Regions from separate parts of the Paenibacillus yonginensis genome, predicted to be linked through region 1. Evidence: a T-box and tRNA genes for the amino acid it is inferred to sense, from the RefSeq annotation. Region 1 holds a T-box; the other holds one or more tRNA genes.
The links. A T-box is a leader RNA that pairs with one kind of tRNA and senses whether it is charged. The one in region 1 lies ahead of AWM70_RS13605 (valine--tRNA ligase), so its partner is inferred to be a tRNA-Val.
Positions count from the first base shown of each region.

Region 2: it has a tRNA-Val gene. The T-box ahead of AWM70_RS13605 (valine--tRNA ligase) is inferred to sense a tRNA for this amino acid. The anticodon was not compared.

Region 1 covers NZ_CP014167.1:2,996,376-3,004,308, forward strand. Annotated here, with positions in the region: gene AWM70_RS13605 (valine--tRNA ligase) at 1-2,300, opposite strand, end outside; T-box leader at 2,366-2,661, opposite strand; gene AWM70_RS23280 (LysM peptidoglycan-binding domain-containing protein) at 2,806-4,398, opposite strand; gene AWM70_RS13615 (RluA family pseudouridine synthase) at 4,537-5,505, opposite strand; gene hemL (glutamate-1-semialdehyde 2,1-aminomutase) at 5,502-6,803, opposite strand; gene hemB (porphobilinogen synthase) at 6,944-7,933, opposite strand, start outside.
Region 2 covers NZ_CP014167.1:4,023,790-4,031,722, reverse strand. Annotated here, with positions in the region: rRNA gene AWM70_RS18370 (16S ribosomal RNA) at 1-60, shown strand, start outside; rRNA gene rrf (5S ribosomal RNA) at 179-295, shown strand; tRNA gene AWM70_RS18360 (tRNA-Ile) at 333-409, shown strand; tRNA gene AWM70_RS18355 (tRNA-Ala) at 452-527, shown strand; rRNA gene AWM70_RS18350 (23S ribosomal RNA) at 708-3,638, shown strand; tRNA gene AWM70_RS18345 (tRNA-Ser) at 3,707-3,798, shown strand; tRNA gene AWM70_RS18340 (tRNA-Met) at 3,829-3,905, shown strand; tRNA gene AWM70_RS18335 (tRNA-Val) at 3,924-3,999, shown strand; tRNA gene AWM70_RS18330 (tRNA-Thr) at 4,005-4,080, shown strand; tRNA gene AWM70_RS18325 (tRNA-Asp) at 4,094-4,170, shown strand; tRNA gene AWM70_RS18320 (tRNA-Phe) at 4,249-4,324, shown strand; tRNA gene AWM70_RS18315 (tRNA-Thr) at 4,340-4,415, shown strand; tRNA gene AWM70_RS18310 (tRNA-Tyr) at 4,424-4,509, shown strand; tRNA gene AWM70_RS18305 (tRNA-Lys) at 4,517-4,589, shown strand; gene tnpA (IS200/IS605 family transposase) at 4,780-5,253, shown strand; gene AWM70_RS18295 (PucR family transcriptional regulator) at 5,493-6,593, shown strand; gene AWM70_RS18290 (ABC transporter ATP-binding protein) at 6,717-7,838, shown strand.

The DNA of each region.
Region 1 (7,933 bases):
TTGATCAGCAATTCGACTTTTTTGCTCATCGGCACGTTCACTTCAGCACGGATGTTCCGTACGGAGCGGATGATATCGATCAGCAGGTTCATCTCCTGCACCGCCTCCGGAGCGGAGAGCGCCTCGTCGTATTTCGGCCATTCGGCCAGCGTGATCGTTTCGCCTTCATGAGGCAGATGCTGCCAGATTTCTTCCGTGATAAACGGCATGAACGGATGCATGAGGCGCAGCGTGCGGTCAAGCACGTAAGCGAGTACGGACTGCGTTTTGGCTTTGGCTGCCGCATCTTCCCCGTAGAGGGACAACTTCGAGAACTCGATGTACCAGTCGCAAAGATCATCCCAGATAAAGTTGTAAAGCAAGCGGCCCGTTTCGCCGAATTCGTAGCTGTCGATCAGGCGGGTGATGTCGCGCGCCGTTTCGTTAAAGCGGTGCAAAATCCAGCGGTCAGCCGTGCTGAGCTCGCCCGTAATATCGATCTGCTCGGCAGTTACACCTTCCAGATTCATCAGCGCAAACCGCGAAGCGTTCCAGATCTTGTTGGCAAAGTTGCGGGCCTGTTCTACGCGCTCCCAGCGGAAACGCAAGTCCTGTCCAGGCGTGCTGCCTGTAGAAATCATATAACGCATGGCATCCGTGCCGTATTTTTCGATAACTTCAAGCGGATCTACGCCGTTGCCGAGCGATTTGGACATTTTGCGCCCTTCGCTGTCGCGAACGAGACCGTGCAGCAGCACGTCGTTAAACGGCATTTTCCCTGTGAACTCGATGCCTTGGAAAATCATGCGGGCTACCCAGAAATAAATAATGTCGTAGCCGGTAACAAGCACGTTCGTCGGATAATAACGTTTGAAATCTTCGTTATCCTCATCCGGCCAGCCGAGGGTAGAGAATGGCCAAAGCGCAGAGCTGAACCAGGTATCCAGCACGTCCTCGTCCTGGCGAATGTCGTCAGTGCCCAGCTTCGCACGGGCTTCCTCTTCATTCTTGGCAACAACAAACTCGCCGGTTTCGTTGGAATACCAGGCCGGAATGCGGTGTCCCCACCACAGCTGGCGGGAGATACACCAGTCGCGGACATTTTCGATCCAGTTCAAATAGGTTCTCTCGAACCGTTCAGGCACGAAGCTTACGCCTTCGCCTGATTTCTGGGCGTTGATGGCCGCTTCGGCCAGCGGCTGCATCGCAACGAACCACTGCGTAGACAAATAAGGCTCAACAACAGCGCCGGAGCGTTCGCTGTGGCCGACCTGGTGCACATGTTCTTCAATGCGGATCAGGACGCCTTGTTCCTTCAGATCATTGACGATTTGCTTGCGCGCTTCAGCGCGATCCAGCCCTTGATATTTGCCGGCTTCTTCGTTCATCGTGCCGGATTCATCCATCACGATGATTTGCGGCAGATGGTGGCGCAGGCCCACTTCAAAGTCGTTCGGATCGTGAGCTGGCGTAATTTTTACCGCTCCGCTGCCGAAGTCTTTCTCTACGTATTCGTCGGCAATAATCGGAATTTCACGGCCGATAATCGGCAGAACCAGCATTTTACCAACCATATCCTTGTAACGCTCGTCTTCCGGATGTACGGCTACAGCCGTATCGCCCAGCATCGTCTCCGGACGGGTAGTAGCCACCGTAATGGAGCCGCTGCCGTCTTTAAGCGGATATTGAAGATGGTACAAAGCCCCGTTGACTTCTTTGTATTCAACTTCAATATCGGACAACGCCGTACGCGCTGCCGGGTCCCAGTTGATGATCTTTTTGCCGCGGTAAATCAGGCCTTTCTCGTACAGCTTGACGAATACCTCGCGAACGGCGTCGGATAATCCTTCATCCAGCGTAAAACGTTCACGGGAGTAGTCCAGCGAGAAGCCCATTTTGGCCCACTGCTCATGGATGGTCTCCGCATACTGGTCTTTCCACTCCCATACCTTCTCCAGAAATTTCTCGCGTCCAAGATCGTAGCGGGACAGTCCCTGCTCGCGCAGCTTCTGCTCTACTTTGGTTTGCGTAGCAATGCCTGCATGGTCGGAGCCCGGCAGCCACAAAGCATCATAGCCCTGCATCCGTTTGGTGCGGATAAGAATATCCTGCAGCGTGAAGTCAAGCGCGTGGCCGATGTGCAGCATACCCGTTACGTTTGGCGGGGGAATAACGATGGTATACGGCTCAGCGTCCTTGCGCTGGCCAGCTTTAAAAAATTCATTGTCCATCCAGTAGCGGTACCACTTCTGTTCCGCTGCTTTCGGCTCATAAGTTGTCGGCATTTCCGCCGATGCGGGTGTTTTTTGTTCCTCAGTCATGTTTGGATTACCCTCCTAAAATGGTTCGAAGATAATGTTGTAGAAATACAAAAAAGCCTTTCGTCTCAAAGGACGAAAGGCTTGATCTCTCGCGGTACCACCTTTGTTTCGGTTGAACAGGCAAGCAGCCGAGCTTATACTTCAACCCAAGTTAAAAGCAAGCAGGCTTCCGGACGGTTCAAACGACACTTCAGCGCAGGTTAACGGATGCGAACCGGCCTGATCTAGCCCTGACGAGGTCAGGACTTCAAACAGGCAACTAACGGGCGACTTCGGCCAGCTGTGTCCTGCGGAATCTCACAGCAAATAATTCCGCTCTCTGAAGGGCATACGGTCTACTATTCCCGGTCATCGTCTTTGACTATAGTCCATCATAACTTTCTTGTTCCCTATAGTCAATGCCGAGACGCGGAAACCTGACAAGATTTGCACGTTTTTGACGTGTTTTTGCTACTTTGAGCGGGGGAAGCCGTCCTTCAAGCTGCCGGGGATGCCGAAACCTCCCTTACGGCAGATACAGAACCTGGCCTTCCTCAATCGTCTGCTCCGACAACCGGTTATGAAGCAGCAGCTCGCGGGCGCTCATGCTGTAACGCTCGGCAATTTCATCAATGGTCTCTTCGCGCTGAACAATGACCATTCGTACCTTTCGGAAAGGCGTTGCCTCGTTCAGATTGGAGATAAAGGCCTGCTTCCACTGCCGCTCTTCCCGTTCTGCCTGCAGGGCTTCCGGCGAAGGTTCCTCGGAGACGGAAGCCTCCGCTTGTTCCGGCGCAGCCGAGGCAGACGCCTTAGAAGAGTGGAGCAGCTGGCTGAAGCCGAAATGACCGTTGTTCTCCGGAATAGTCTTGTTCTTGCTGCCAAGTGCAATCTTCATTTCCTGAGGTTTCTCTTCTTCGGCAGGCCCGGCTTCTGCTTCAGGGGCATTCTCCAATTCCAGTGCGGAATTGTTCTCGGCAGGGGCCAAGTTCTCCGGCTCCTGGGACTCCGCCGGTTTCTCCGGAGCAGCAGGAGCCTGCTCCTCGTGCCGGGCTTCAGGCGCCTGCTCCTCCCGTTCCGAGTCGACTGCGGAGGAGAAAGCCGACTGTACCGCCGTTTCCGCCTCTTGGCTGCTGATGTTCCAAACCTGAACCTCGGCTTGTTCGCGCGGAACCGTATCGCCTCCTGCAGAGGCGAAAGCCGGAGCCGCTGTTTCCGATGTTTGACTGCCTTCCTCGCTAAACCATTCGTCAGAAGCGGCCTGCGTCTGTGTTTGTTCCGCCTGACGCAGTTCAGGAGTCGCTAACGAAGCAAAGCTGATGCCGGGCAAACCGGCTTCCGGCTCCCTTGCCAAAATGGACGGGATGGCTCCAAAACCCGGACTCGAGGTTTCAGGAGCGGCCTGAGCAAACGACGGCTCCGTATCGTCTTGTCCGAAACGCTCAAAGTCCGGACTGCCGGCTGTCAACCAGGATTCCACGGCACCTGCCGCCCGCTCCTCTGCATCCTCTTCCGCCTCTGCGGACACTTGGACAATTTCCTGTTCATTCGCAGGGATCTGATTCAGGAAATCGGCCTGCTCCTGCTGAAGCGTCTGCTCCTGCTCTCGTTCCTGCGCCTGCTGGGCATCCGATGACGCCTCCTCCTGCAGGAAAGCGGCATCCGCCTGAATCCACGGATCGTTGGTGGGATTAAAGTCCTCCGGCACATACGACGCCGTATATTCCCGGCTGCTCCAATCCTGCGCAACCGGGGCAAAGGCAGCTGTTTCAATGCCTTGCAGGGACAAGACACCGGTCACGTTCAGACTCCGCTCGTTCAGCAGGTCCACGTCGAAATTTTCAATTTCAACCGAGATGTCCTCCAGGCGGTTTACCCGGTTCAGCGGGACCGTAATTTCAACCGGGATCAGGTGGGACAGCTCCCGGCTTTCGCCTTCCCCGCGGTAGAGGCCTGTCAGCAGCAAATGCCCCCGCAGAGTCGCATAATCATCGCCGGACACCACCTGGATTCGCGGATAAAGCTCAATTTCTTCCAATTCGTCGATGCCGACCTCTTCTGCCGATAAATGAACGCGTTCATAGATATCAAATCTCAAACCGTAAGACTGATCAGCCAAGGGTACATACCTCCTTTTTACGCTTGCCAAAACGGAATTCTTCGCTTGTAGCCTACAACCGAAGCTCAATCATCGCTCGTTTCTATCTATATGCCGTAAAAAGGAGAGCATGCCATTCTTTTTGTCCTGGCTGGAAAGTTACCTCCGGGCTCCGCCGCGCAGCTTCTGATCAAGCCGGACAAGCTCCTCCGGCCAAGGATCTGCAATCTCCAGAAATTCGCCGGTTAACGGATGGGCGAACTCCAGCTTTTCTCCATGCAGCGCCTGGTAATCCAGCAGGTTCACCTTGGCGCCATAAAGCTTGTCGCCGATCAAGGGATGACCGGCATAAGCCATGTGGACCCGGATTTGATGGGTCCTGCCGGTCTCCAGCCTCAGGCGGACCAGGGAAGCAGCCGATCCGGCTCCGGCTAACAACCCCGCTGCTGCTCCGGTCCCGGAACCGGCCGGGGCCCCAAAGGTCTCCAGCAGCTCCACATGCGTAACAGCCGATTTCCCGCCGGGCGTCACCCGCTGCCTGCGGCTGTTATGGCGATCCCGGCCGATGGGAGCATCGATTTGTGTCAGCGAAGGGGCAACCCATCCTTCTACCCAGGCCAGGTAGGTGCGTCCGATTTGTTTGAGCGACATCGCTTCATCCAGCTTTAATTGCGCCCATTCATTTTTGGCGTACAGCACCGGACCCGAGGTGTATTCGTCCAACCGGTGGATATGGCGGACGGCAATTTGCTCGCCGCTTGCCTCGTAATAAGCCGCAATTGCATTCGCCAGCGTCACCTGGCGTTCACCGCCATCCGGATGTACCTTCATCCCGGCCGGTTTATGAGCCACTAGGCAATAATCATCTTCGTACAGAATCACCGGCGGCTCACCCATCGGCTCAAACCCAAAGCCGCGTTCAGGAAATACTTTCAAACGCAGGCGGTCTCCCGCCAGTTTGATTTCTCCTTCCGCATTCAAACACTTCAGCAGCTTCTCCGGCATGCCGGCTTCGGTTGCCAGCCACTCTGCCGCCGCAGCCTTTTTATCTTCGGCGCCTTTCAGCGCTTTGCCGGGAGTCAGCTCAAGCCACTCTCCACGGCGTATCCCGGCTCCTTGCTTCATCATAGACGCTGCAGCGCGCGGCGGTGGGCTTCAATCGTGTCGTCGATATCGGCTTCCGTATGCACGCCCGAAACGAACATGCCTTCGAATTGCGAAGGCGCTACGCTGATGCCTTCATCCACCATAGCGGCGAAATAACGGCGGAACAAATCAAGATCGCTGGTTCTGGCCGTGTCGAAGTTGATGACCTTTTCGTTTGTAAAAAATGGGCAAACCATTGAGCCTACTCGGTTGATCGTGCACGGAATGCCGCGCTCCTGCGCATTTTGCTCAAAACCTGCCTGAAGGCGTGCCGAAAGGGTTTCAAGCCGCTCATAAACCTCAGGCGTCAGCAGCGACAAGGTCGTGAAGCCAGCCGTCATGGCCAGCGGGTTCCCGCTTAACGTTCCGGCCTGATAGATCGGGCCTGTAGGCGCCATTTTCTCCATAATTTCCCGTTTACCGCCATAGGCGCCTACTGGAAGCCCTCCGCCAATCACCTTGCCAAGGCAGGTCAAATCGGGCGTAATCCCAAATCGTCCCTGAGCACAGTTCAGCCCCACGCGGAAGCCGGTCATAACCTCATCAAAAATCAGCACGCTGCCATACTGCTCGGTCACGCTGCGCAAGTCCTCCAGGAAACCAGGCAGCGGAGGCACGACCCCCATATTGCCGGCTACAGGCTCTACGATCACGCCGGCAATTTCTTCGCCAAATTTCTCGAATGCCAGCTTAACCGTTTCAATATCGTTATAAGGCACGGTAATCGTATTGGCCGCCACCCCTTCCGGAACGCCCGGGCTGTCCGGCAGTCCCAAGGTCGCAACACCCGAGCCCGCTTTGATCAGCAGGCTGTCCGCATGGCCGTGATAAGAGCCTTCAAACTTGAGGATTTTACTGCGGCCAGTGTAACCGCGGGCCAGACGAATCGCGCTCATCGTCGCTTCTGTTCCCGAGTTGACCATACGCACAATATCAATGGAAGGCACACGTTCGGCTACCAGCTTGGCCATCTCGGTTTCAAGCAAGGTAGGCATGCCGAAGCTGGTGCCTTTGGCTGCCGTCTCCTGCAGCGCTTTAACGACTTCCGGATGGGCATGTCCCATGATCAGCGGACCCCAGGAGCCTACATAATCGATAAAGGAATTGCCGTCGATATCATAAATTCTTGAGCCTTGGCCATGATCGGCGTAAATAGGCGTAAGTCCCACTGATTTAAAGGCGCGAACCGGGCTGTTCACCCCGCCGGGAATATACTGTTTGGCTTCTTCAAAGGCCGTTCTGGATTTATCGTCGCGCCGTTTGGGTTGGTTTGTAGTCATGATATTCACTCCTTGTTATATGTAAGGAAGGCAGAGAGCGGTCCTGTTCTTCAGGGCTTCTGCCTTCTTGCTTATCCTATTTATCTTTACCCTTATTGCAGAATTTTTACAGGCAGGTTGTCCAGCTGCCAGAACTCAGCTTAAGCCTCCCGCAGCCAGCGGGCCATATCTTTGGAGAAATAAGTGATGATCATATCCGCGCCGGCGCGTTTCATGCCCAGCAGCATCTCTGTCACAATAGCCTGTTCATTGATCCAGCCCTGTTGAGCGGCCGCTTTCACCATGGAATATTCCCCGCTCACATTGTAAGCAACAAGAGGCAGATCAAACTGATCTCGAACAAGGCGAATGACATCCATAAAAGCTAGCGCCGGTTTGACCATCAGCATATCGGCACCCTCCAGTACATCGGATTCCGCTTCACGCAGCGCTTCGCGTACATTGGCCGGATCCATTTGGTAGGTTTTGCGGTCGCCGAACTGCGGCGCTGAATCCGCGGCATCGCGGAAGGGACCGTAGAAAGCCGAAGCATATTTCACGGAATAAGACATAATCGGAATATGGGAGAAACCATTTTCGTCAAGCGCAGCCCGAATAGCCTGTACAAAGCCGTCCATCATATTGGAAGGGGCAATGATGTCGGCACCTGCGCGGGCTTGGGATACAGCTGTCCGGGCCAGCAGCTCCAGGGATTCATCGTTCAGAACGTCCCCGCATATATGTCCGTCGCGCTCAAAGGTATGGACCATGCCGCAGTGTCCGTGATCGGTGAACTCGCAAAGGCAGGTATCGGCCACGACAAGCAGGTCAGGATAAAGCTTTTTGATCACACGGGTCGCTTCCTGCACAATGCCGTCTTCAGCGAAACCAGAGCTTCCAATGGCATCTTTGGTCTCCGGAATGCCGAACAGCAGCACAGCTTTGATGCCAAGCTCTACGATTTCCTTCACTTCCTGCTCAAGCGTGTCCAGAGAGAAGTGGTATACCCCCGGCATGGAGGGGATTTCCCTCTTAACCCCCGTTCCGTAAGCGACAAAGATCGGCTGGATAAAATCATCGACCGTCAATACCGTTTCCCGAACCAAACTGCGTATATTGGCGGATTGGCGCAAGCGCCGGTGACGTACGAT
Region 2 (7,933 bases), 1.0 Mb from region 1:
ATTGGGGTGAAGTCGTAACAAGGTAGCCGTATCGGAAGGTGCGGCTGGATCACCTCCTTTCTATGGAGTACCTCGCTTCCGCAGCGAAGCGGTACAAATACCGGTTAACCATGAGTTAACCAAAATATTCTCACTCGTTGGTCAGTTTTGAGAGAGCAAGCCTCTTTCAAGCAATGCGTTTGGTGATGATGGCGGAGGGGTTCCACACGTACCCATCCCGAACACGACTGTTAAGCCCTCCAGCGCCGATGGTACTTGGACCGCAGGGTCCTGGGAGAGTAGGACGTCGCCAAGCGCAACCCTAACTAGGGTTACAACTATATAGCAAGTTAGGGCCCTTAGCTCAGCTGGTTAGAGCGCACCCCTGATAAGGGTGAGGTCGGTGGTTCGAGTCCACTAGGGCCCACCATTCCTAACTCTCATAAGTTTATTCCCTTTTGGAATATAGTATGGGGCCATAGCTCAGCTGGGAGAGCGCCTGCCTTGCAAGCAGGAGGTCAGGAGTTCGATCCTCCTTGGCTCCACCATAATTGATTCAAATAACCGCATGAATTTTATCATTCTAAATAGTTTGATCGAAATTCACACAGGTTCGCAGTTTTTCGAAACTGCTTTGATCCTTGAAAACTGGATAACGAAACAACAAATGCGAATTAGAACATTCTTTTTTAGCTGAAACTTGTGTCAAAAACAAGTGTTTAGTAGTTGGTTAAGCTACTAAGAGCACACGGAGGATGCCTAGGCGCTAGGAGCCGAAGAAGGACGTGGCGAACAACGATAAGGCCTCGGGGAGCTGTAAGCAAGCTTTGATCCGGGGATGTCCGAATGGGGAAACCCGGCTGGTGTAATAGCCAGTCACTCGTAACTGAATACATAGGTTGCGAAGAGGCAGACCAGGGGAACTGAAACATCTAAGTACCTTGAGGAAGAGAAAACAAGTAGTGATTCCGTCAGTAGCGGCGAGCGAACGCGGAAGAGCCTAAACCAAGAGGCTTGCCTCTTGGGGTTGTGGGACGTCTCACATGGAGTTACAAAGGAATAGGGTAGGCGAAGAGGTCTGGAAAGGCCCGCTAGAAGAGGTAAAAGCCCTGTAACCGAAAGTCTATTCCCTCCGAGACGGATCCCGAGTAGTGCGGGGCACGTGAAACCCCGTATGAATCTGCCAGGACCATCTGGTAAGGCTAAATACTCCCTAGTGACCGATAGCGAAGCAGTACCGTGAGGGAAAGGTGAAAAGCACCCCGGAAGGGGAGTGAAAGAGATCCTGAAACCGTGTGCTTACAAGAAGTCAGAGTCCGATCTATGGATGATGGCGTGCCTTTTGTAGAATGAACCGGCGAGTTACGTTCCCGTGCAAGGTTAAGGTGAGAAGCCGTAGCCGCAGCGAAAGCGAGTCTGAATAGGGCGAGTATAGTACGTGGGCGTAGACCCGAAACCGTGTGATCTACCCCTGTCCAGGGTGAAGGTGCGGTAACACGCACTGGAGGCCCGAACCCACGAACGTTGAAAAGTTCGGGGATGAGGTGGGGGTAGCGGAGAAATTCCAATCGAACTCGGAGATAGCTGGTTCTCCCCGAAATAGCTTTAGGGCTAGCCTCGGTGGTACAGTCGTGGAGGTAGAGCACTGATTGGGTGCGGGGCCCGCAAGGGTTACCAAGCTCAGTCAAACTCCGAATGCCATAGACTGATTAACCGGGAGTCAGACAGTGAGTGCTAAGATCCATTGTCAAAAGGGAAACAGCCCAGACCATCAGCTAAGGTCCCCAAGTGTGTGTTAAGTGGGAAAGGATGTGGAGTTGCACAGACAACCAGGATGTTGGCTTAGAAGCAGCCACCATTTAAAGAGTGCGTAATAGCTCACTGGTCGAGTGACTCTGCGCCGAAAATGTAACGGGGCTAAACACACCACCGAAGCTATGGCTTGATGCTTTGCATCAGGGGTAGGGGAGCGTTGTGTATGCGTTGAAGGTGTACCGTAAGGAGCGCTGGAGAGTACACAAGTGAGAATGCCGGTATGAGTAACGAAAAGATCAGTGAGAATCTGATCCGCCGAAAGCCTAAGGGTTCCTGAGGAAGGTTCGTCCGCTCAGGGTAAGTCGGGACCTAAGGCGAGGCCGACAGGCGTAGTCGAAGGACAACAGGTGGAAATTCCTGTACCACCGTAAACCGTTATGAGCGAGTGGGGTGACGCAGCAGGGTAGTGACGCGGACTGATGGATGTCCGTCCAAGCAGTGAGAGGGTAGCATAGGCAAATCCGTGCTACATAACCTTGGGCTGTGATGGGGAGCGAAAATTGCAGTAGCGAAGGTCATGATCTCACACTGCCAAGAAAAGCCTCTAGCCAGGTGAAGGTGCCCGTACCGTAAACCGACACAGGTAGGCGAGAAGAGAATTCTAAGGCGCGCGGAAGAACTCTCGTTAAGGAACTCGGCAAAATGACCCCGTAACTTCGGGAGAAGGGGTGCCTCGGTAGGGTGAATAGCCCGAGGGGGCCGCAGTGAAAAGGCCCAAGCGACTGTTTAGCAAAAACACAGGTCTGTGCGAAGCCGCAAGGCGAAGTATACGGGCTGACGCCTGCCCGGTGCTGGAAGGTTAAGGGGAGTGGTTAGGAGGTAACTCCGAAGCTATGAACTGAAGCCCCAGTAAACGGCGGCCGTAACTATAACGGTCCTAAGGTAGCGAAATTCCTTGTCAGGTAAATTCTGACCCGCACGAATGGCGTAACGACTTGGGCGCTGTCTCAACGAGAGATCCGGTGAAATTTTAATACCTGTGAAGATGCAGGTTACCCGCGACAAGACGGAAAGACCCCATGGAGCTTTACTGCAGCTTGATATTGGACTTTGATACGATTTGTACAGGATAGGTGGGAGCCTAGGAAGAGGGAGCGCAAGCTTCCTTGGAGGCGCCGTTGGGATACCACCCTGATCGTATCGGAGTTCTAACCTAGTACCGTGAACCGGTATGGGGACAGTGTCAGGTGGGCAGTTTGACTGGGGCGGTCGCCTCCTAAAGAGTAACGGAGGCGCCCCAAGGTTCCCTCAGAATGGTTGGAAATCATTCGAAGAGTGCAAAGGCAAAAGGGAGCTTGACTGCGAGACTGACAAGTCGAGCAGGGACGAAAGTCGGGCTTAGTGATCCGGTGGTACCGCATGGAAGGGCCATCGCTCAACGGATAAAAGCTACCCTGGGGATAACAGGCTTATCTCCCCCAAGAGTCCACATCGACGGGGAGGTTTGGCACCTCGATGTCGGCTCATCGCATCCTGGGGCTGAAGTAGGTCCCAAGGGTTGGGCTGTTCGCCCATTAAAGCGGTACGCGAGCTGGGTTCAGAACGTCGTGAGACAGTTCGGTCCCTATCTGTCGTGGGCGTAGGAAATTTGAGAGGAGCTGTCCTTAGTACGAGAGGACCGGGATGGACGCACCGCTGGTGCACCAGTTGTTCCGCCAGGAGCACAGCTGGGTAGCTAAGTGCGGAAGGGATAAGCGCTGAAAGCATCTAAGCGTGAAGCCCCCCTCAAGATGAGATTTCCCAATTAGTAAGACCCCTTGAAGACGACGAGGTAGATAGGCTGGGGGTGGAAGTGCAGCAATGCATGGAGCTGACCAGTACTAATCGGTCGAGGGCTTATCCAAAAGTATCTAAATCGCAATTGATTGTTTCGTATCCAGTTTTCAAGGATCAATCTTGAATGCTCACTTTTGGAGAGATACCCAAGTGGCTATAAGGGGACCCTCTGCTAAGGGGTTAGACTGCGTAAGTGGTGCGAGGGTTCGAATCCCTCTCTCTCCGCCATTGTACAAGCATTCAAGTGATTTCTAATATGGCGGTGTAGCTCAGCTGGCTAGAGCGTACGGTTCATACCCGTGAGGTCGGGGGTTCGATCCCCTCCGCCGCTACCAATTTTATAATTAGTATATGGAGGCTTAGCTCAGCTGGGAGAGCATCTGCCTTACAAGCAGAGGGTCGGGGGTTCGATCCCCTCAGCCTCCACCATATACGCCGGTGTAGCTCAACTGGTAGAGCAACTGACTTGTAATCAGTAGGTTGGGGGTTCAAGTCCTCTCGCCGGCACCAGGAATAATATTGCGGAACCGTGGTGTAGAGGCCTAACATGCCTGCCTGTCACGCAGGAGACCGCGGGTTCGAATCCCGTCGGTTCCGCCATTATTATCAATTGTATAGTTCCACAGCAAAGTGGGAAGGATACAAACTCCACCACTTTATTTTTTTGACCAAAATTATGGCTCGGTAGCTCAGTCGGTAGAGCAGAGGACTGAAAATCCTCGTGTCGGCGGTTCGATTCCGTCCCGAGCCACCATTTAAAACTGAATAAGCCGGTGTAGCTCAACTGGTAGAGCAACTGACTTGTAATCAGTAGGTTGGGGGTTCAAGTCCTCTCGCCGGCACCAGTGATCATGGAGGCTTAGCGAAGTGGCCAAACGCAGCAGACTGTAAATCTGTTCTCTGACGAGTTCGGTGGTTCGAATCCATCAGCCTCCACCAGTTTTAAGAGCCATTAGCTCAGTTGGTAGAGCACCTGACTTTTAATCAGGGTGTCGAAGGTTCGAGTCCTTCATGGCTCATCCGCTGTACAGAAGACCGTTAACATTATGTTGACGGTCTTTTTGTTTTTAGGCTTCAGCCTGTTGAGCGCGTGAAACGCGCGAAATATAAAACCACCCGCTATGCGGGTGGAGGGATCTAGGGTTACACCAATAAGACCATCCCGATAAAATTGAGATGTTCAGGCTCAATTCGAAAGGATGGTCTTAAATGGCAAATAAAAACTTTAGTTTAGCGCACACAAAGTGGATGTGTAAGTATCACATTGTGTTCACCCCGAAGTATAGACGTAAAGAGATCTACAATCAAGTGAGACGAGATCTAATTGAAATCATGAAGCGTCTATGTAAATACAAGGGAGTCGAGATATTAGAAGGACATATGATGCCGGATCATGTGCACATGCTGGTGGCGATTCCACCGAAAATATGGGTGTCTTCCTTTATGGGCTATTTAAAAGGGAAAAGCGCACTCATGATCTTTGAGAAGCATGCCAATTTGAAGTATAAGTATGGGAATCGTAAATTCTGGGCGGAAGGCTACTACGTAAGTACAGTGGGGCTAAATGAAGCCACCGTCGCCAAATACATTCGAGAGCAAGAGGCACATGACCAGGCAGTGGATAAGCTGAGTGTAAAAGAGTATGAAGATCCATTCAGCAGCAACAAGAGCAAGAAAAAGTAAAACCAGTTTAACTGGTAAGTGAAAGAGACAAATAACACTGAGCCTGAACGCTTTGTGGTCAGGCTAGCGTCTTTAGGCGCAGTTTGGCAACAAGGGGTTATACCCCTAGTGCAAACCACCCGTTGGACGGGTGGTTCTGATTGTTTTCCGGCGCTTGAGGTTATGTGTTACAATCGATTTAAGGTATAAGTCATTACTAGCAACTTAGATTAATGATTCAGGCTGGGAGAGATTCCGATATGAACATGATTGATTTAAGACACAGAATCGAACAAATCATTGACGCTCCTCTAAGCGAGAATTCCATCCCTTGGCCTAAATGGCTGGAGCTTGGTGGGAACGAAAGCAGGCAGATCGGTCTTCCACTCATTATAGATGGAGTGTGCTGCTGGCCCTGGTCTTTCAGTGAGGATTATGTGAATGTATGGGAAATTGATCCCTCAAGTCTTCAGGATTCGGAAAGTCAGCTGATCGAACTGCTTCTGCAGACGGCGGCCAATCAGGTGCGCCCTTCCCAAGCGGACAAAGATAATGAGGAAGCAGCCGTGCTCGAGCTTGGCGCCTGGCTTCGTACCCAATTAAAGGAGGACCTCCCGCAGGAGATCGTTCCGGACCGGTTTGTATTAAAAAAGCGGCTGTCGGAAGCCAGTGTCCCTTTTCTGCTTAGCAGTGAAAGCCGTACCAAACCGCATATGCAATATCAGAAGCTGAACAAGCTGCTGAAGAGTTATTTCGGAGCGGATCTGCTGCTGATTCCGGTTGAAGAGCAGGAATGGCTGATTTTAGTCGGCGAGGGCCAGCTGGAGGATCTCCGTCAGGTCAGCGAAGAGAGCCGTGAGGCAGAACGCGCGATGCTGGGCGATCTTGGTCAAGGGGTTTATGAGCTGATTGCAAATGAATGGGTCGGGAATTTTCACATATCCGTGGCCCAGCCGGTAATACCTGAACAGAGCCTGGTGGAAGTAACGGAACTGCTCCGTGAAACCTTGATCCTCGGGAAAATGTTCCATGTATCCGAGCAGATTCATTTGCCCTGGAATTTCTATCTGGAGCGGCTTGTCTACAGCATTCCGGACAAGCAGCGCAAGCAGTTTATGGCTCGTACCGATATTGCCATGGGCATCTTTAACGATCCGGAGACGCTGTCGACGCTCGAAACCTTTTTTCTGCTGGACTGCAATGTAAGCGAGACGGCCAAGCGGCTTTATATCCACCGGAACACGCTTTTATACCGGATGGACAAGATTAAACAGGAGACCGGACTGGACGTTCGAAGCTTTAAAGACGCCGTTTTAGTGAAGCTGACGTTATTATTGTATAAAGTCACGAAAAGAAAATAGGTTTTTTGTGCAGTTTGTGTATGGCAGGCAGGTGCTGAATCGGTTAATATAAAAGTGTGAAATGTATACGATTTCAAAATTTATTTTATCATACTTCAAATTAATTTTTAGGGGGAAATGACGATGGCTGGTGTACGTTTAGAGCACATTTACAAGAAATATGCAGGTTCCGACAAAGCAACGGTTAAAGACGTCAATCTTGATATTGCCGATAAGGAGTTTTTGGTTCTGGTTGGTCCTTCCGGTTGCGGTAAGTCCACAACGCTGCGCATGATCGCAGGTCTGGAAGAAATCAGTGAAGGTAAACTGTACATCGGTGACCGTGTCGTGAACGACGTAGCTCCTAAAGACCGTGACATCGCAATGGTATTCCAATCCTATGCCTTGTACCCTCACATGAACGTATATCAAAACATGGCCTTTGGTTTGAAACTTCGCAAAACGAAAAAAGAAGAAATCGACCAACGTGTACGCGAAGCCGCAAAAATCCTCGACATCGAGCATTTGCTGGATCGCAAACCAAAAGCTCTCTCCGGTGGTCAACGTCAACGTGTGGCCTTGGGCCGCGCTATCGTGCGTAACCCGCAAGTCTTCCTGATGGACGAACCTTTGTCCAACTTGGATGCTAAACTTCGTGGTCAAATGCGCGCCGAAATCACTAAACTGGTTAAACGTTTGGAAACTACTTGTATCTACGTAACGCATGACCAGATCGAAGCCATGACAATGGGCGATCGTATCGTCGTTATGAAAGACGGTATCATCCAACAAGCGGCTTCTCCGGAAGAGCTTTACAACCAGCCAACGAACATCTTCGTTGCAGGTTTCATCGGTTCCCCGACAATGAACTTTGTTAACGGTACTTTGACTGAGCAAGGAGGTACTACTACTTTCACGGCTCCAGGCCTGAAGCTGGAAGTTTCTCAAGGCAAAGCGGGCATCCTGAAACAAGGCGGCTACATTGGTAAAGAAGTGATCCTGGGCGTTCGTCCTGAGGACATTCACGAAGAGCCAGTATTCATGGAAGCTTCTCCAAACACTGTATTCACAGGCCGTGTAGACGTTACTGAGAACCTTGGTCACGAAATGCTGCTTTACCTGAGCGGCGCCGGCAATGACACAATTATTGCACGCGTAGACGGACGTTCCACAACTCGCGAAGGCGAAAACGTGAAACTCGCGATCGACATGAATAAAGTTCATATCTTCGATAAAGAAACTGAATTGAACATTTTCTTCAGCTAATAACAAGCTGTCATTAAGTTCAAGCTCAGCTGAACAAGTAAGAAAAGCCGCCCTCCTGGGCGGCTTTTTAACATTTGGGGTGCCAGGATAAAAAA